One region of the Paenibacillus sp. FSL F4-0097 genome, then DNA from elsewhere that is predicted to be linked to it. Evidence: riboswitches for the same ligand, from Rfam matches in the RefSeq annotation. Region 1 holds a riboswitch; each other region holds the start of a gene.
What was found. Region 1 has a riboswitch for cyclic di-AMP ahead of MHH86_RS00190 (3D domain-containing protein). Riboswitches for the same ligand answer to the same signal wherever they lie in the genome.
Positions count from the first base shown of each region.

Region 2: linked by a shared signal. The riboswitch ahead of MHH86_RS02610 (hypothetical protein) and the one ahead of MHH86_RS00190 (3D domain-containing protein) in region 1 are both predicted to bind cyclic di-AMP.
Region 3: linked by a shared signal. The riboswitch ahead of MHH86_RS11335 (KamA family radical SAM protein) and the one ahead of MHH86_RS00190 (3D domain-containing protein) in region 1 are both predicted to bind cyclic di-AMP.

Region 1 is NZ_CP151965.1:39,687-46,200, forward strand. Features, by position in the region: gene MHH86_RS00180 (HD domain-containing protein) at 78-1,361, shown strand; gene MHH86_RS00185 (TatD family hydrolase) at 1,413-2,183, shown strand; cyclic di-AMP (ydaO/yuaA leader) riboswitch at 2,382-2,611, shown strand; gene MHH86_RS00190 (3D domain-containing protein) at 2,897-4,063, shown strand; gene rnmV (ribonuclease M5) at 4,240-4,791, shown strand; gene rsmA (16S rRNA (adenine(1518)-N(6)/adenine(1519)-N(6))-dimethyltransferase RsmA) at 4,788-5,672, shown strand; gene yabG (sporulation peptidase YabG) at 5,837-6,514, shown strand, end outside.
Region 2 is NZ_CP151965.1:582,575-589,088, forward strand. Features, by position in the region: gene MHH86_RS02595 (hypothetical protein) at 178-537, opposite strand; gene MHH86_RS02600 (hypothetical protein) at 671-1,192, opposite strand; gene MHH86_RS02605 (hypothetical protein) at 1,207-1,761, opposite strand; cyclic di-AMP (ydaO/yuaA leader) riboswitch at 1,830-1,994, opposite strand; cyclic di-AMP (ydaO/yuaA leader) riboswitch at 2,413-2,602, shown strand; gene MHH86_RS02610 (hypothetical protein) at 2,780-3,271, shown strand; gene kdpA (potassium-transporting ATPase subunit KdpA) at 3,488-5,164, shown strand; gene kdpB (potassium-transporting ATPase subunit KdpB) at 5,181-6,514, shown strand, end outside.
Region 3 is NZ_CP151965.1:2,555,711-2,562,224, forward strand. Features, by position in the region: gene MHH86_RS11325 (DinB family protein) at 1-505, opposite strand, end outside; gene MHH86_RS11330 (YafY family protein) at 588-1,499, opposite strand; gene MHH86_RS11335 (KamA family radical SAM protein) at 1,642-2,808, opposite strand; cyclic di-AMP (ydaO/yuaA leader) riboswitch at 2,949-3,090, opposite strand; gene MHH86_RS11340 (AraC family transcriptional regulator) at 3,139-4,806, opposite strand; gene MHH86_RS11345 (ABC transporter substrate-binding protein) at 4,946-5,971, opposite strand; gene MHH86_RS11350 (HAD family hydrolase) at 6,499-6,514, shown strand, end outside.

The DNA.
Region 1 (6,514 bases):
ACAAAGTACGACATAATTACTTATTATATACTGATATTAGTTAAAATCATATTAAATTATTAGAAGGAGTTGATCTCATGAAGCAGCCGCTCACGGAAGAAAAGGTTTTCAAGGATCCCGTTCATAATTATATTCATGTACAGGATACGATTATTTGGCGACTAATTAATACAAAAGAATTTCAGCGTTTACGCCGGATTCGCCAGTTAGGTACCTCATATCTCACTTTTCATGGTGCAGAGCATAGTCGTTTTTCTCATTCTTTAGGAGTATATGAAATTACACGAAGAATCATTTCGCAATTTGAGCGCAGCGGATATAAGGATTGGATTCCTGAAGAAAGTTTGCTTACTTTGTGTGCGGCTTTGCTGCATGATTTAGGGCATGGCCCATTTTCACATTCTATAGAAGAAGCTTTTGAAATGAACCATGAGGATTGGACCTGCCGGATTATTTTGGAGGACACGGAGATTACCGAAATATTGCGTGATGTGGAGGAGGATTTTCCTCGTAAAGTAGCTTCAGTTATCTCTAAGACTTATGAGCATGAAATTGTTGTCAATTTGGTTTCCAGTCCGCTGGATGCTGATCGTATGGATTATTTGCTGCGTGATGCGTACTATACAGGTGTAAACTATGGAACCATCGACATTGATCGGATTTTGAGAATGCTTCGTCCTTATAATGGGCGGATTGTAGTAAAAGAATCAGGTATGCATGCCATTGAAGATTATTTAATGTCACGTTATCAAATGTACTGGCAGGTATATTTTCATCCGGTGACGCGCAGCTCTGAAATTATTTTGCGTCAAATCTTCCGTAGAGCTAAAGAATTGTTTCAAGAGGGGTACAAATTTCGCTTTATGATCGCTCCGCTGGAAGATCTCTTTCGAGGAGAAGTAACAGTGAAGCAATATTTAATGCTTGATGAGGCACTGGTACAGACTGCTTTTATGCAATGGACACTTGAAGAAGATGAGTTATTAAGCGACTTGTGTACCCGTTTTATTCATCGTAAACTGTATAAATATGTAGAGATTGAGAATTTGGATACAGATATGATTACGGAAATCTGCAGCAGTTTTGCGGGAGTGGGACTTAACCCAGAATATGACCTAGAGATTGATTATCCGACAGATTTGCCTTATGATGTGTTCCATCCAGGAGCAGCCTTCGACAATAATCAAATTTTACTGCTTGATCGGAATGAGCAATTGCGGGAAATTTCAGAGGTATCGGATATTGTGCGCTCAATAAGCGGAATTCATCGTGGCAGATATCATCTATATTTCCCACAGGATAAGCTGAAAAAAGCCCTTACACGCTTGCCCTCTTCTGTAGCAGAGATTTTTGCAAAATAATACAAATATTTATGGAACTATTGATAAAAACAACAAGGAGTGAGCTTTAAAATGTATCTGTTCGACACACATACACATCTAGATGCGCCTCAATTCGACGAGGATCGCGAGGAAGTTATTGCTCGTGCAGTAGAGGCCGGAGTTAGCAAGATGATCAATATTGGATTTAATCGGGAAACGATCCCTTCAACGATGAAGCTGGCTGAATCTTATGATTATATTTATGCAGCGGTGGGCTGGCATCCACAGGATGCGATTGATATGAAAGAGGGAGACCTCGATTGGATCGCCTCTCTTTGCAGCCATGAAAAAGTGGTGGCCATCGGAGAGATTGGATTGGATTATTATTGGGATACCTCTCCCAAGGATGTGCAGCAGGAGGTCTTCCGCAAACAAATCGGACTAGCCCGTGAACTAAAAATGCCAATCTGTATACATGACCGTGATGCTCATGAAGATGTTGTACGGATTTTACGGGAGGAAAAAGCAAATGAAATTGGTGGCGTGATGCATTCGTTCTCAGGCAGCTGGGAAACAGCAAAAATGTGTCTAGACCTTGGATTTCATTTGTCATTTGGAGGACCGATAACGTTCAAAAATGCCAGAGTGCCTAAAGAGGTGCTTGCACAGACGCCATTGGACCGATTATTGATCGAAACAGACGCTCCATATTTGACTCCACACCCCTTCCGTGGCAAGCGAAATGAGAGTGCTCATGTGAAGTTAGTAGCAGAGGCTGCGGCTGAAATTAAAGGGTTAACATGGGAAGAATTGGCTAAAATTACGTATGCGAACGCACTGGAACGATTTGGGATTGTCTGAAAACAGGAGTAAAACGGGTGAAAAATAGAGAATAGCCGATATATTAAACTTTTTTAATATAAAAACGGCTGATTATTACAATATTTTAACCATATATTTGCTTAAACGTGGTTGAATCGTCCTTTACAACATGCATCAAAACAGGATATCATCTTTTCAGTGATGTGAGCTGTTGTTATTGTGACAGCCATTGATTCATGGATCGTCTCGCTGAGTCTCCGTATGGAGAACGGGGGAACCAATATTGAACTGCCGCATGCCTGTATCTTGAATACGACTAGGAATTGCCGCAGAACAATATTTGATTTCTTCACGTGGTCTTTGGGGTGAATTTAAGGGCAACCGCCGTGAGCGGGTGACCTGAAATAGGGCGTCTCTCTTTCGTCCGAACCCGACAGCTAACCCCGTAAGCGCAAGTAAGAGAGGCAACCTCGTGCACAAACATTCCCGCGTATTCTGACATCGGAGAAGCCACGAAAGAGTCCTCAAGAGAACTCTTTTTAGGCTTCTTTATTTTTGAATAAACTGAATGTTGCCCGCATACTGTTATATAACAGGTGTGGGAGTAGCTGTGCCGAGCAGGCGATCCATGAGCAGGAGACGCTAAGTTAATACGTGCGTATCCTGTGACAATCTCAAATAGTTTCGTCAAAGAAATTCAGTCCTCATGATATACAAATTGACGACGAGGCTATGTAAGGAGGATGGAGAGAATGGGCTTATTCCAACCAGAGGTATCCCATGATTCGCAGTCATCCAGCAGGTCTTTCGCATTACGGTGGGAGCAAGTAAATACTCGCGTACTTTTACTTGCAGGTGTGATTTCAATCGCAATCGCGCTGTTAATTCTGCTGTACGTACACGGTCAAAGTAACAAACAATTTGTTTTAGTAATAGACGGGCAAACACAGACACTTGAAACGCGAGAAGCACTTCTTGGTGATGTGTTGGAGAAAGAGCAAATTTCGCTGCAGCCGCATGATGAATTATCTTTAGGTCTGAGTGATGAAATAAAAGACGGTGACCGTGTCGTTATCAATCGTGCGCAGAAATTTAGCCTTACTGCGGACGGAGCAACAAAAACGTTATATACGACCGAAGACACTATCGGTCAGGCGATTGACAAACTGGGTATCAACCTAGAAGGCTATGATAAGATTTTTCCTTCGTTAGACACCACCATCTCTGCTGACATGGAGATTAAGATCGTTCGTATCAACAAGCAAACGGTACAGCGAACAACTAACTTACCTTTCCGTGTTATTAAGACAGCAGATCCCTCCCTTACTGTGGGAACAGTTAGAGTGGCACAGGCAGGCAAACCAGGCGTCATGGTTCAGCATATTGAAAAGATCTATCAAGACGGAGAACTGGCCTCTATGCGCATGATCGGCAAGGAAGTACAAACGGTAACAAAAGATAAGATCATTGCCGTTGGTACTAAAGCACTTCCTAAGCCTACTGTAGTTGCTAAAGCTACAACAACTTCCAAATCAAGCACTACCTCCAAAACGACTAAAGTTAGCGCTAAGACTAAGAACGTCACAAGCAAGGCTGGCGTAGACTTTGAGTACAAGAAGATGATTAAGAACGTCTCCATGACAGCTTATTCGTCAGAAGAGCCAGGAATAGGTACTAAAACTGCCTCCGGAACACGCGTAACGGAAGGTCGTACAATTGCAGTAGATCCGAATGTAATTCCTATTGGCTGGTGGGTTTATATCGATGGGCTTGGATTCCGCCGTGCAGAGGATACGGGCGGTGCCATTAAAGGCAATAAAGTGGATGTCTATTATGATTCCCTGAGCCATGCTCGTAATTTCGGCCGTAAATCACGTACCGTATATGTGATTGGACCTGTGAAACCAGAGCTTAACTAGAACTGAAGCTTTTGCAAAAAATCCTTTGATAAGCTATAGTGATGATAACCGTTAAGGAACGCTGGATGATCATTTCGTTGATCGCAGAGCAACCGCTCATCACTTATACATTCTTTAACCAAAAGAAGAGGAGCGAATCCTCTTCTTTTTGCTTTTTTTGGAAGGAGTCAAGAAATATGATTAAGGAATTAATCGTCGTTGAAGGCAAAAGCGATACCGTAGCCATTAAGCGTGCTGTGGAAGCAGATACGATTGAGACAGGCGGCTCTGCTGTAAACCGGACTGTAATTGCGAAGATTGCGCTAGCTATGGAACGCAGAGGGGTTATTATTCTTACGGACCCGGACCATGCCGGGGAGCGAATTCGTAAAATCGTTTCAGCGAAGGTGCCGGGCTGCAAGCATGCTTTTATTCCGGAGAAGGACGCAACTCGAAAAGGGGATATCGGTGTAGAGAATGCATCGCCAGAGGCGATTCGTCATGCGCTGCGTAATGTACATACCTCTTTTGAAGGAGCACCTGCTTTGATTGGTATTGATGACCTTATGGCCGCTGGAATGCTTGTACACCCTCGGGCTGCTGAAAGACGTATGGCGCTTGGTAATTTGCTTGGAATCGGATATTGTAACGGCAAACAGCTGTACAAGCGGCTGGCGATGTTTGGGATTACGCGGGAGGAATTTGCCGGGGCTCTCGCCCAAATTGATCAGGGAGGCATTACTTCATGAGTGGTAGAGAGGAAATTTCGACTCCAAAACGGACCAAAGAGATTATTCAACGTTATGGATTCAAGTTCAAGAAAAGCCTGGGACAGAATTTTTTGATTGATCAAAATATTTTGGACAAGATTGTAGACGCTGCTGGACTAGATAGCGATTCTGGGGCGCTGGAGATCGGGCCGGGAATTGGAGCGCTGACGGAGCGTCTGGCACTAACAGCCGGTGCTGTAACTGCCGTAGAGATAGACCGTAGACTGATTCCAATATTAAAAGACGTACTTTCCCCTTATCCCCATGTTAAGGTTCGTAACGATGATGTCCTCAATGTGAACTTGCAGGAAATGTTCAAGGAAGATTTCACCACTGTGAACAAGGTCAGTGTGGTTGCTAACCTGCCTTATTATGTGACTACTCCGATTCTGATGAAGCTGCTTGAAGAGAAGCTTCCCCTTGATAACATCGTTGTAATGATTCAGAAGGAGGTTGCGGAGCGTATGGCTGCATCTCCAGGTGGAAAGGAATACGGAAGTCTTAGCATTGCCGTGCAGTACTACAGCGAGCCTGAGCTCGTCTGTATCGTGCCGCGTACGGTATTCATCCCTCAACCTAATGTGGAGTCTGCTGTTATCCGTCTGAAGGTTAGAGAGCATCCTCCGGTAAAGGTGGAGAGTGAGAAGCATTTCTTTGAAGTGGTTCACGCTTCTTTCACACAGCGCCGCAAGACGATTGCTAACAATCTGAAGGCTCGTTACTTCCCTGAACAAGGACGTGAGCAGCTGGAGGCTTTACTCGCAGAAGCGGGTATTGAACCGACCCGTCGCGGAGAAACACTCAGTCTTGAAGAATACGCCCGCTTAAGCGGTGTTTTGCTAGCCGCTGGAATTGAATAAGCAATAAGAAACGGTTGTTGTCTTAAAGGACGACAACCGTTTCTCGTAGAAATATAAGGATGTTATTCTGGTGGAGCATTATACATTCTTATATTTAAAAATATGGCGAGTTATGAACCAACTGAGGCCTTTGCCCATACGATGGGGTAGAGGTGGTGGTTGTAATGAATTTAGGAGACTTGGTCGTTCGCAAATCTTATGGCGGTGATTTAACATTTCGTGTAGATAATATCGTGCAGGATAGAGCCGTCATTAAAGGCACAGATTTCCGCCTGTTGGCGGATTCTCCCCTGGATGACCTGGTTCAAGTGCCTCCTACCCGAATAACGGAACGGGGACAGCAAGCACAAATCAAAGCGAAGGAATCACTGACACAGCTGCGGAAGGACCGTCAGGAGCAAAGTCAGCGGAGCGGGGGAACCCTAACAGAGGGGACATGGGCTCCACCGTCCAAGGAAGCTCCTTATTTTGAAGTGCCGGGTAAAGTACTGCATCTGGATGGCGATCCGGCATATTTGAATAAGAGCCTTAGCTTATACGAGCAGCTGCGGATTCCCGCTGAAGGGCATCATGTTCATGAATCTGCAATGGCTGATACGTTATACCGGCTGTTGCCCCGTGTACGCCCAGACATTGTAGTGATCACTGGTCATGATGGGGTACTGAAGCAACAGCATACTTACGATCTATATAGTCTGAATAGCTACAAAAATTCGCAAAACTTTATAGCTGCTATTAGGGTAGCTAGGGAGTATGAGCGGAATTTTGATGCGTTGACTATTGTTGCCGGTGCTTGCCAATCTCATTTCGAGGCATTACTTGGAGCTGGGGCTAATTTTGCC
Region 2 (6,514 bases), 540 kb from region 1:
CCTTGCCTTGGTGGAAGATGATTAGGGCCTGCTTGAAGACGATCCGAGACGCTCATCGCTCGGGATTTCTACTGGAGTCCGAACGCCGGCCAAATTTGAGGAAAAGCTTCAATTAAAGGCTCCTGAGTCCGTTAGATGCTTCATGCGCTTAAAGATCGTCTGAATTCTAGTTAGTGACTAAATTATAGAAAGATTTGCGCTCGTTCGTATATCCGCTTGGTCGGTCATCTGCTCCCGTACAGCTCTAAGCTGTGCTTTCAGTGCAGGAACACTTTTTTGCAGAATAATGCTTATTTGAGAAAGAGGCAGCTTTAAGCCGTACCACAATACCTTCACAAGCTGTTCCTCCCAAGGTAATCCCTTAGCCGATAGAAGAGAGCGCCGGGCAAAAGAATCAGCACACTGGCGAATACAAGTGCGGTAAGCGTGGATAGAGAATAACTGAGGGTCGAAGTTATCCTGACGATATATTTTATGAAGCTCTGTGAAGGTGCGGATAGTAACCTTGTCTGCCTCATTAGATTGTTCTAATAACATGGAACTGAGTACGTAGACTTCATTAGTATACTTTTGAACACACTCTGCAAATTTAGCACTGTAGGTGGACACGGGAGGTAAGGGGTCAGGCATGGTGAACACGATCCTTTCAGAATGAGAGATTTGCTTGAATCTATAATATAGAAAAGTAAGAGATGGATTTATTGATAAGATCGGCGGTGTCTGGTTCCGGGCAACTGTGTTTCTGCTGGGAGGCAGTGGAAAAAGCTTTGGAAGGTTTGTAGTAGAGCCGTTCACTTCTGGAATTGCTCCCCCCAGCTGCAACACTGTACAGACGCCCTTGCTGAATATGCCCAGCCAAGGATTTACCCTGGAGCTTGGCCTTTAAATCCTGCAAAGCACCCTGAACTAGCTCAAGCTTAACCTGCTCCCAATCTGAACCTTCGCGGCGGACCTTATCCAGCGCTTCCTCAAGACGGCAATGACAGATAGCCCGTAAAAAAGAACTCCATTTAATGAGATCGAAATTTTTGGTGTTGGCAGAGATTAGACAAGCCCCCCAACTGCAACCTCCCTTACAGGTGAGCTTCAGAATACCATAACGGCAGCCTTCAGCCCCTTCCATTCCATAGTGAATAGGCTCGGGTTCATCCAATACAAATACTTCAATGCGGGATAGTCTGCGCTGGTCCATAGTAGGGTTCCTCCTTAGATTTCCAAAAGCTTTAAGTCTACATGATGAGTGACACTAGCCTTTTCTACACAGGCGAGCATTTCCATTTTATTCTCACAGACTGCGGTATGCTCTAGCCATAGTCGGAACTTCTCTTTCCGTATAACAGATAGATGTAAGGGAAAGGTGCTGCGGGATCTCAAGACATACCAACCGGCGCTTACATCTTTCCAAGGCTCCTTGAAGGCTGTAAACCACGGGAGTTTTTGATGCGATGACCAATCCTGCTGCTGTTGTTGTTCTCGAATTTTTTTATATATTTCATATACAATCTTAGAGTCTAAACAGTCTTTACAAGAAGAAGGTGTACTGAATTGGCGAAGGGCTTGGATCTGGTTCTGGCCAAATGCATAACCTACAATGTACCTGTGATTATTTTCTTCGAACCACAAGGCCCCGAAACAAACGTAATTTAGACTTATCGGCTCAAGCAGCCCTTGATGTATCCCTAAATAATAGTGCTTCAAAACATTCACCCCATCCAGCGTGCTATCACCTAATAGGCTCAGGTAACGCAAAAACCGCAGCAAGAGGAGGACCTCTGCTGCGGTTTTGGATTACAGGCAGATATACCTGGGCCAAAGCGTGGCGGATCAAGGGTCTCTCTCTTTACGCTTACGAGGTTAGCTGTCGGATTCGGACGGTGAGAGTCGCCCTACCTATTGAGACTTACGCAGTCTCCTTTGGATTCACCCCAAGTAGGCCAGGTGGCCTGATGGTTCCCCCGTTCCCTGCGAATGCAGGAACTCAGCGTTGATTGTTTTTCATGAATTAGATTCAACCCGAATCATACTCTTTTCAAGATTTTCTGTAAAAAACGGAAAATGTTCTTTTAGAGCGATTTTAACCATATCCTGCCGACTACGACTGAAAAACGAGGTAAATAGGTATTTATGGCGTGTTATCGAGCTCTTTCTCGCTCAACCTCAGCTTCTTGCGTTTCAACCTATAAAGGAAATTTGCAGTATTTTCACCCTAAAAAGGTGAATAAAATCACATGGGTTATAGATAGCGATTAAACGCTCGAAACTCGAGTAAACAAGAGATATAGAGAGATTAGATATCAAGTAAGCGCTATCTAATGGGAAAATAGTTTTTAATTTGCATTATTTTGGCATCATTCAGGTTTTACAAGTCTTCGTGCATAAGAGTATGATTACTCCTGTTTCAACGACAATCGAATATTTGATCCGCTTAATTTCCGATAAGGAAAGCGGGGGAACCAACAATCGGCAGCCGATGTGAGAGTCGGAAGCTGATTATGGGGTGAATCCTGTAGAGGGTGCGAGTGAGCTCGCATCTATACAGGTAGGGCGACTCTCACCGCCCGAATCCGACAGCTAACCTCGTAAGCGTATGGAGAGAGGATGAGTGCAATGTGACCGCTAGCGAGCCACAGAGGAGATCCTTTGTGGCTTTTTGCTGTGCTCTTAGAAGCAAAGCATTTATGGAGGCCTCCCCCAAGAGGTCGCTAAATTCATCATTAGCGGTATTTGTTAGGCAGCGTCTAATGACGTGACACAACCGAGCTTTAGGTTGTGCCCGAAAATGACGATAGGTCAACATCCTTTCGGAGATTTTCGTTGCCTCCTTGTTGTAAATGAGCAGGAGGAGAAAAAAGAGATGACGGATCAGAATGAATATGTGCTTGTATGTGCGCCTACAAAGGCGGGAGAACATTTCATTAAACTTCTGAAGTTCAGGGGTATTAAGATGGCGGGATTAACCAACAATCTGGCTGAGAAAGCTTTACTAGAGGAGCTCGGAATCGAGCAGGTTATTCTAGTGGATACCCGCCATCAGAGCACTTGGTTTCGCCCATCGTTCCCGGTAGGCAGGGTATATCTGTTTGAGAGCAGCTTTCCGCTTTGCTGCCGCTATATTCAGATGTGCCGTACCTGGACGACACAGCCAATTTTTGTGATTACAAGTTCTATAAATCCTAGATTGGTCTATAAAAGACTTGGTGCGAGCTATGTAATCTATTCCCATAGTGGTGATGCTGATTTTCTAATCGATAGATCACCTCATCAAGGATAATGGAAGGAGTGCGGAAGATATGAGGGATCTGTATATGGTGGCTTCGTTAGCTGTAATTTACGGGTTATTTTATGGCTTTATGCGCTGGTGCGCAGGTGTAGTTGAGGATACGGGGAGGGATAAGCTGTGATTCTAGTAATCGCTGTTACCCTACTGTTGTTTATATATCTGGTTTACGCGTTGATTCATCCTGAGAAATTTTAAGGAGGGGCATTCATGGGCATTTTGCAAATAGTCGTCGTAATTGTAATTCTCATCTTGTTGGTCAAGCCGATGGGGACGTATTTATATCATGTATTTTCTAACGAACCGAATCGTACGGATCGCTGGTTTGCAGGCACAGAGAAAGGTATTTATAAGCTGATCGGCCTGAAAAAACGGGACGGAATGTCCTGGAAGAAGTATGCACTCAGCTTTGTTTTAACTAATATCGTACTGGTTGCTTTCAGTTATATTTTTCTAAGATTACAGCGGGGATTGCCGCTGAACCCGAATGGAATTGCCGATATGGAACAGACGCTTTCATTAAATACGGTGATCAGCTTTATGACCAATACGAACCTGCAGCATTATAGCGGGGAGACGGGACTATCGTATTTTTCACAAATGGCAGTCATCACGATGATGATGTTCACGTCTGCAGCGAGCGGATTTTCTGTTGCGGTTGCTTTTGTCAGAGGGATTACAGGACAGAAATCAGTCGGAAATTTTTTTGAGGACTTCGTAAAAGCACATATTCGTGTATTCATTCCATTAGCTCTGCTAGTTTCATTGGTGCTGGTAGGATTGCATGTGCCACAAACGCTCAAGCCATCGCTTGAGGTCACTACACTCGAAGGGCAGACGCAACAAATCGCTATCGGTCCAGTCGCTTCTTTGGAGTCAATTAAACACTTAGGTACGAATGGTGGCGGCTTCTTCGGAGCCAATTCAGCGCATCCTTTTGAGAACCCTAATCCACTTACGAACGTTCTGGAGATTCTCTCTATGTGGATGTTGCCAGCCTCTTTGCCATATATGTACGGGTTGTTCGCTAAGAACAAACGTCAGGGCTGGGTGATTTTCACAGCAATGATGACCTTGTTCGTTCTGCTGCTGGGGCTGAATTATTATGCGGAAACTAAAGGGAATCCCGCTATTAATGCGCTGGGGATCGAGTCTTCGCAAGGCAGCATGGAAGGTAAAGAGGTACGTTTTGGGATCCCGCAATCTTCTCTGTTCACTTCGGTAACAACGGCAGCTACGACAGGTAGTGTTAACAATATGCATGATACGCTGACACCGCTGGGTGGCATTACCCCTCTGGCCCTAATGATGCTCAATAACGTCTTCGGGGGAAAAGGTGTAGGACTAATCAATATGCTGATGTATGCCATCATGGGCGTCTTCTTATGTGGACTAATGGTTGGCAGAACACCAGAGTTTCTCGGGCGAAAGATAGAAGCCAAGGAGATGAAGCTGATTGCGATTGCTATCCTTGTGCATCCGTTCATTATCCTTGTACCAACAGCAGGTGCGTTCTTAACGGACTTGGGCAACGGTTCCATCACGAATCCCGGATTCCATGGACTTAGCCAAGTGTTATATGAATATGTCTCTTCTGCCGCGAACAATGGTTCAGGATTTGAAGGGCTTGCGGACAATACCACCTTTTGGAATGTTACAACCGGGATCGTAATGCTGCTTGGCCGTTATGTCTCTATAATCGCAATGCTGGCAGTTGCAGGTTCACTGATCCAGAAGAAGCCGGTTCCTGAGACGATTGGCACATTCCGCACAGACAATGGTCTGTTCACCGGAATTCTGATTGGTACGGTAGTGATTATCGGTGCGCTGACGTTTCTGCCGGTCATTGTGCTCGGCCCGATTGCAGAATATTTGACCTTACGGTAGGAAGAGGGAGAACAAGATGAGTACTGTAAAAAGAAAAAAGCTGCTGACGGGACCCATACTCCTAAGCGCTGTAAAGGATAGCTTTATTAAGCTTAACCCGGTGACGTTAATCAAAAATCCGGTCATGTTCGTAGTCGAAATCGGCACGATTATTGTATTGCTTATGGTACTGGCCCCCGGATATTTTAATGCAGAGAAATCGGTAGGCTTCAATATCACGGTGTTGTTCATTCTGTTATTCACAGTGCTGTTTGCCAACTTCGCTGAAGCGCTGGCTGAAGGCCGCGGGAAGGCCCAGGCGGATTCGCTTAAGAAAACGAAACAGGATATCACAGCTAATAAGCTCGTTGGAGGGTCTGTGAAGACCGTTTCTTCCTCCGAGCTGCGGAAAGGAGATATCGTGATCGTCAGTCAGGGAGAACTTATCCCTGGCGATGGTGAAGTGATTGAAGGGCTGGCCTCCGTAGATGAATCGGCAATTACAGGTGAATCTGCACCTGTTATTAAGGAAGCCGGCGGAGATTTCGGCTCAGTCACAGGCGGCACCCGGGTAGTTAGTGATGAGATTAAAGTCAAAATTACCAGTGATCCCGGTGAGTCATTCTTGGATCGGATGATCTCCCTCGTTGAAGGGGCGAAACGTCAGAAGACACCCAATGAAATTGCACTAAATACACTCTTGATCAGTCTGACGTTGATTTTCCTGATTGTAGTAGTGACCTTGCGGCCTATTGCGACTTACCTGGGCGTTGATCTAGATATTCCTGTTATGATCGCCTTGCTGGTCTGTCTGATCCCGACCACAATCGGGGGACTGCTCTCCGCTATCGGGATAGCAGGGATGGACCGCGTCACACAGTTTAATGTCCTTGCTATGTCAGGGAAGGCCGTTGAAGCTGCCGGCGACATTAATACAATGATTCTAGATAAGACCGGTACGATTACTTTCGGAAACCGGATGGCGAGTGATTTTGTGCCAGTTGGAGATGAAACGGAAGCTGAGCTTACGGCTTGGGCAGCTATTAGTTCGCTAAAGGATGAGACTCCGGAAGGACGTTCTGTTATTGAGCTGGCTAAGAAGCTGGAACGCAGCTATGACAGCAAACTTGCTGAAGGCGGAGAGCTCGTAGAGTTTAAGGCTGAGACCCGGATGAGTGGTATAGATCTGCGTGATGGACGATCTGTTCGTAAAGGGGCAGTCGATTCCGTGAAGAAATGGGTACAGTCGAAGGGCGGAGTCATTCCCGCGAACCTCGACAGTAATTCCGATGCTATCGCTCGAATGGGGGGGACCCCGCTTGCTGTTGCGGTAGACAACCGGATTTATGGACTTATTTACTTAAAGGATAC
Region 3 (6,514 bases), 2.5 Mb from region 1:
CCGCTGTTACCTGATACCAAAAAAGAGAATAGTCATTCATGGTGGAAGCGTGGCCTAACTGCCGTAACATAGTAGATATATTACCTCTATGATAAGTCCCGTGATTGACGACTTGCAACACAATTTCTGATAGGCGTGTTTGGCGGATTCCGGCGAATGGATTGTCAAGCAGAATGGTTTGCTCCAAATCGGATTGGTTGTGTAACCATTCTTTGTATTGTTCTGATAGCTGGGCAAAGATATTTACGTATTCATCCACAGAATCTAGAATGCTCAAATTTAGCGGGATACTTTGTTGAAAAGCCTCAGGCATAGCAGTGCCTGTTAAAACAAGATACCACATCGTATCAACCGCATAGATATGGCTAAGGGCATGAGCGATGGTGGGAAACGAGCTGTTCACTTCTTGACTTAGCACAGAGGATGGGAGTTCCTTGATTCTCCCCAGGATAGTTTGGTTTGCCCAAGTGTGGTATTTAAACATTTCTACTGGATAATTTGTCATTCGTATGGTCTCCTTTTGAATTGTCATGGATTTGTTTTTGTTACTGTTGTTAATATAAAAGAAGAAGTATGACATCAGACTGTCATACTTCTTCATAAAGTTTGAGTGTGTTTTGAAGCTGCTCTTTTAAAATACCTCGCAATGCAGGGGGTTCGAGGACTTCGGCCCCGCTGCCGAAACTCAGCAGAATGGACCAAAGCCAACGAGCTTCCAATGGCTTATACACAGGGATTCGCATCGTCATGCTTTTATCGGAATGAAATTCCTTGTCGACTTGATGAAACTGATCCAAAGCTTCTGCCAAAGCCTCAGGGTCCACCCGGATTACTATTTCCTCCACCTGATCTACCCTGTTTGAACAGCCAGCCTCTTTGGGTACTTCATGTTGTGATTGAAAGGTATCCTGCGTCAGGAACAAATTCAGCATCCGGGAAAGACGAAACTCCCGATAGTCCTGCCGTGCCCGGCAATAACCATAGATGTACCAGTTGCTATATTTAAAATTAAGCTTTACTGGTTCCATTTCACGGGTTGTACGTTCATTTTTTACACTGATGTAATCAAAACGGACAACATTTCGTTCCGCTATAGCCGCACGTAAAAGAGGAAGTGCGTCAGGATCCGTACGCCGGGTTTCAAGATCCACCGCGAGACTAGAAGTCTGTGGCTCCGTTCCTATCGTTTGCAGCCGTTCAATGGTTCCTTGCGTATGCTCATCTTCAAACACGGAAGAGAGACTGTTAAGTACAGTAATCAGAGAAGTGACATCATACGAACGGAGCAGGCTTTTATCCATTTTATATCCGTCCATAATGCCATATCCACCTTTAGTACCCTGATACGATACGACCGGGATGCCAGCGGCACAAATCACATCGATATCCCTATAGATTGTTCGCTGGGAAACCTGAAACTCTTCAGCCAGCTTGGAGGCAGATAAAACTTCGTGGTTCAATAGCTTGTAGATCATAGAAATCAATCGTTCCAATTTCATGTGTGCATTCCCACCCATTAGTCCATTTCGTGTTACAGCGTGATTATATCATAGATTTTTTCGGGCTAATTTTGGGAGGGAGGAGTTTTGTTGTTGGTGATGAAGAAATATCCTATGACAGAGTCTGACAGAGCCGATTAATTTATTTACAGATTAAATCCGCAGGCTCTGATAAATCATTAACAGAAATAATAGCATCGTTTTTTTTCACAGGTGGGGTCCAATATTGCTCATTCCCAGGCAGGTCATCGAACCATTCGGCGTCCTTTGGACAATCTAGAATCATGAATTTTCCGTATTCCTGATCTCTGGATTGATGGTATTTGAGATAGGCTTTCCCGTTATCAATGGCGAGAATTTCTATTTTTCCTGAGGTGTGGCTCATGGATAAGCGTACTCTTTTGCCAAGTCCTGAGGTTCTAGCTTTGGCTTCTTCTACAATTTGATAGACTTGCTCGAGCGGTAATACGAAATCCCGGTTTCCGGCAACGGGCCGGTTCACAAAGAAGTAGTAGGGTGTAACGCCAGCCCATGAAAGTCGGTCCAGTAGTTCCCCTAAAATAATGGGATCATCGTTGATGCCTTTGAGGATGGGAGTCTGATTTACGACAATTGCCCCTGCGTTGTGGAGAGCTTTAAATGCTTTTTTGGCTTCAGGTGTGATTTCACGAGGATGATTGATGTGCGCCATAACATAGATTCGTTTGTCTTCGGTAGAGTAAGTACGAATCAGCTCCAGCAGCTCTTCGTCTTCAGAGATCCGCATCGGATTAAATACGGGAATTTTGGAACCTAGTCTAATGATCTTAACATGCTCAATGCTTCTTAGATTTTCAATAATGGATCTTAGCTTCGGTGTGGAGAGAATTAAACTGTCCCCGCCCGTAAGAAGTACGTTGTTAATCTCCGGATTCTTTGCGATATACTCCAAGCCCGGAGAGACATCAGCCATCGCCTCTTTCACGTCATTTCGGAACAGACGCTTACGGAAACAGTAGCGGCAATAAGCCCCGCAGACCTCGGATACAATCAGTAGTGCAGTGGTTCTATACTTGTGCTGACAACCAGGTACCACATAATTCGTGTCCTCATCGGAGGCGTCCCAGCGCCCATACTCCAGCAGTTCACCTTCGTTAGGAATAACCAGCTTACGGATGGGATCATCTGGATCATCCCAGTTAATCAAAGACAGATAGTAGTCATTTACACGAAAAACAAATTTGTCTGTAATTTCTTTCAGATTCTCTTTTTCCAGCTCAGACAACATAGCTATTTTGTTAATATCCGTGAAGTACTTTACCTTTTGCACGTACATCTCTCCTTTGTCTCGTAGTGTGAGAAATGAGGGAGCCTTAGTGTCAAAGGCCAATCTACTGCCAGCAGGGTCCAAAAAAAGCACAAAAAGAGACCCTTAGCAAGGGTCTCTGGTTATGTAAATAACATGAAAAGCAGACCCATCCACTGCTGACGAGGTTAGCTGACGGACTCGGGTAAGATGGTACCCTACATTCTAATGCTCAATGATTCGCCCCAATTAACTGGTTCCCCCGCTTTTCAACTGTAAAAGTTGGAAATTAAGCGTAGATAAAGTATACCCTATCAAGTTTTGAAAAGTCAAAAGAGAATCCTAGATTCACCTTCAATTGCTAGCGCTACTTCCGCCGAGTAGTTTAGGCAACAGCGTTAGCAGCTTCTCCCGGGTTAACGCATCACTAGAGTTCCATTTGCTTCCGTCGAGCAGATAAACATGTCCCTGACGTACTGCCGGAAGAGTATTCCAAAGTGAACTGTCTAGTAATCGTTCCATCGCAGCTCGCGAGTCTTTGCGTTCCGGAATGAACATGAAGATATGATCTCCGGCGTAGGCAGGCAGTCGTGTTGGATCAACTTCGGCGAACCCTAACTCTTCGTCCAATATGGCTTGGATCTCTTCGGTCGGTTGTAAACCACATGGGGCATAAAGCGCAGTGGAGAATCCGGACATTCCCATAGCATATAGATGATCTCCATGATCATAGACCAAAGCAGAGGCGGTTTCTCCAACTTGGAGAGTTGTCGAGTAAAGCTGCTGCCACATGGCAGCATTTTTGATTGTGAATGACTCCAGCCATGCTTCGGCTTCGCGCTGTTTACCTAGCCAACTGCCTAATGTCCGCATTCGGTTGTCGAGAGGCGCAAATGAATCAAAGGTGAGTGTCGGAGCGATACCAGAAACTGCTCTGTAGGCTCTTTCATCACTATTTGCCAAAATGATCAAATCTGGGTTTAGGGAAGCGGTCAACTGCGGGTCCAGTGGAAACCCGACGTTGGCGAGCTTCTTAAGTCGATGTTTATAGACGCTGTTCCGGGCGAATGCTTCATCTCCACCGATAGGCTTTACACCTAACGCGAGAAGGTCGCCAAGTGTCTCGCCATGATAGACAATACGTTTCGCTCGTTCAGGAATTTCCACCTCATGACCCGTCCAATCCTTGACGGTAAGCTTACGACCTTGCTGATGTGCATATTGTCCGGGTGTAACTCCTGTTTTTTGCCGAAAGCGGCGGCTGAAATAGTATTCATCCGAGAAGCCGACCAGTCTGGCGATTTCCCGCAGTGGTTCAGTCGATTCCTGCAGGAATCGTTTGGAATGATTAATACGCAGATCCGTCAGGTATTCAAGCGGCTTTTTACCCGTAAGCTGTTGAAAGATCGGTGTATACTGCCAGATCGATATCCCCGCCCGTTCAGCCAACTGCTTCACGGTGATACTCTCTGTATAATGCTCCTGAATGAATGTTATGGTCTTTTCTACGGATTCCGTAGGACTTGGCAGGTGTTTGGAAGGGTAATTATGCTCAAAAAGTAGCAGCAGCAATTCTTGGAATTTTAATTGTCGCTTGAATTGTTGTACATCATCGGTATTATTCCTGTTCATGAGCAGCTCTTCGACTAGTCGGATTACCTTGGTGAACGGGTGCACAATTAACTCCCGTCTGCCGGAAAGCAGCTCTCCAGAATATCGTTTAGGATGCTTGGTTGTATAAATTGCTGTAAAGGTGATGAGGTAATAATACAACGTCAGCTCCTGGTTGTTCGTACTATAGGAGATTCCAGGAGATAGTAGATAACATTTATCCGTACTTAGTATCACGCTTTGATCATCGAGGTTCAATTGTCCGTTCCCTCCAGTAAATATGAGAAGGGTATAGTCCTGGGTTGTACGCGTTATAGAGCTTGAATCGGCAGCTTGAATCATCAGTTCGGCCTCGTTTAGCTGAAATAACAGAGAGTGGAGTGGGGGGCAGGACGATGATGTATGCAGCATGGGTTCAGCCTCCGTTCATTTGGTGAGAATGATTATCAATGAATTCATTGTATATAAAAAAAAGAAGCATATCAACAGCTGTTGACATGCTTCTTGCAGTTTTTTATCAGCCTTGTGTTAAACACTTCATCTCGGAAGGTTATTTCATATTCAATAGCTGTGGAATTTCGCCAAGCAGCCATTCTCTTGTTGTCGCATCACTTGAAGTCTTCATGATGTCTTGTGTATAGACATATCCGTTCTTGACGGCAGGAAGGCTCTTCCAGATAGGGCTCTTTAATAGATTCTCTGTGGATTGTTTTGCTTCTTCTGCCACTGGAGTCAAGATGAATATCCGGTCTCCGGCATATTCTTTCAGGACTTCCATGGATACTTCCTGGAACCCTTTACCTTCATCAAGTATCTTCTGAATAGCTGGAGTTGCCTTGAAGCCATTCTCCCCATAGAGTACCTGTGAAAGTCCGGTTGCTGCCATTATAAATAGTCTGTCTCCTGGATAATAAGTGAAGACCGCAGCCGTTTCGCCCTCTTTCATGCCTGCGGATTTCAATTGCTTCCACATGTTCTCTTCAGCGGTTTTATACTGGGCAAGCCATGCTTCTGCTTCAGTCGTTTTACCAACAATTCCACCAATGTCCAGCATACGTTCCTGGAGTGGGGCAAAGGTATTAAATATTATCGTTGGTGCAATTTTGGAGAGCTGCTCGAAATCAGCTTCATCTGTGCCCGCATAGATGATCAAGTCAGGCTGAAGCTCCAATGTTTTTTCCAGATTGATAGGGAAGCCTACATCCTCCACACCTTGCAATTGATCTTCAAAAACCTGGCCTTCCCCCATAGAAAGAGGATAACCTACCGCCTGCACACCAAGTGCAAGCAAATCGCCATAAGTTTCTCCAGAATAGATAATTCGCTGCGGATTCACTGGAATCTCTACAGTATGTCCTATGTAATCTGTATAGGAGCGGGTAGTCGCTGCAGCTTCATCTGTACTGCTATCTGAGGGTTCTGCTGAAGGTGCCGCGGTTGCAGCGGAAGAGTTCCCGGTTGCGTTCGCCGTACTATTGGCAGAGGATTGTTCCTTTGAGTTTCCGCACGCCAGTAGCAATGTACTCAGCAAAAATAGTACACATACCACAGCGAAGGACTGTCTTACCTTGTTCATATCTTATTGCCTCCCTATTATATGTAACGACCACCAATAATGATAATCATTCTCGATTAAAAACTATCATAAATTAAAGCCTCTTTTTACTCAATGGACAAAAAATAACCCCGTAATTTGATTTGTACAATCAAGTAAAAAGGATGTGGTTGAAATTATTTTAAATTATTTTTAGCTGCTTGGAAAAATACTCTAAATAACAGCAATGGAAAGAAAGAGAGGGAGCTTGCCTTCATAACAAACTTGGCAGAAGGAATCCCTTGAAGCACATAGGATTGTGGTGTTTTTTTGAATCTGATTATTGTTATGTATTAAGATGTTCAGGTGATGCAAAAATTCAGGGTTGTCCGCATTGATTGTAATCGTTATCATTACGTGGCATGTTATCTACCGTGCTTGACGTCAGTAGAAGGGCTTTGTTATGGTTTTTATAGTCAAACGCAAGCCGAAATAGCTTTTTGTAGAATATGCAGAAGGTTTTGCGTAAGATATTCTAACCAAACATAATACGAGGGAGATGGTTGATTGTGATCAAAGGAATTA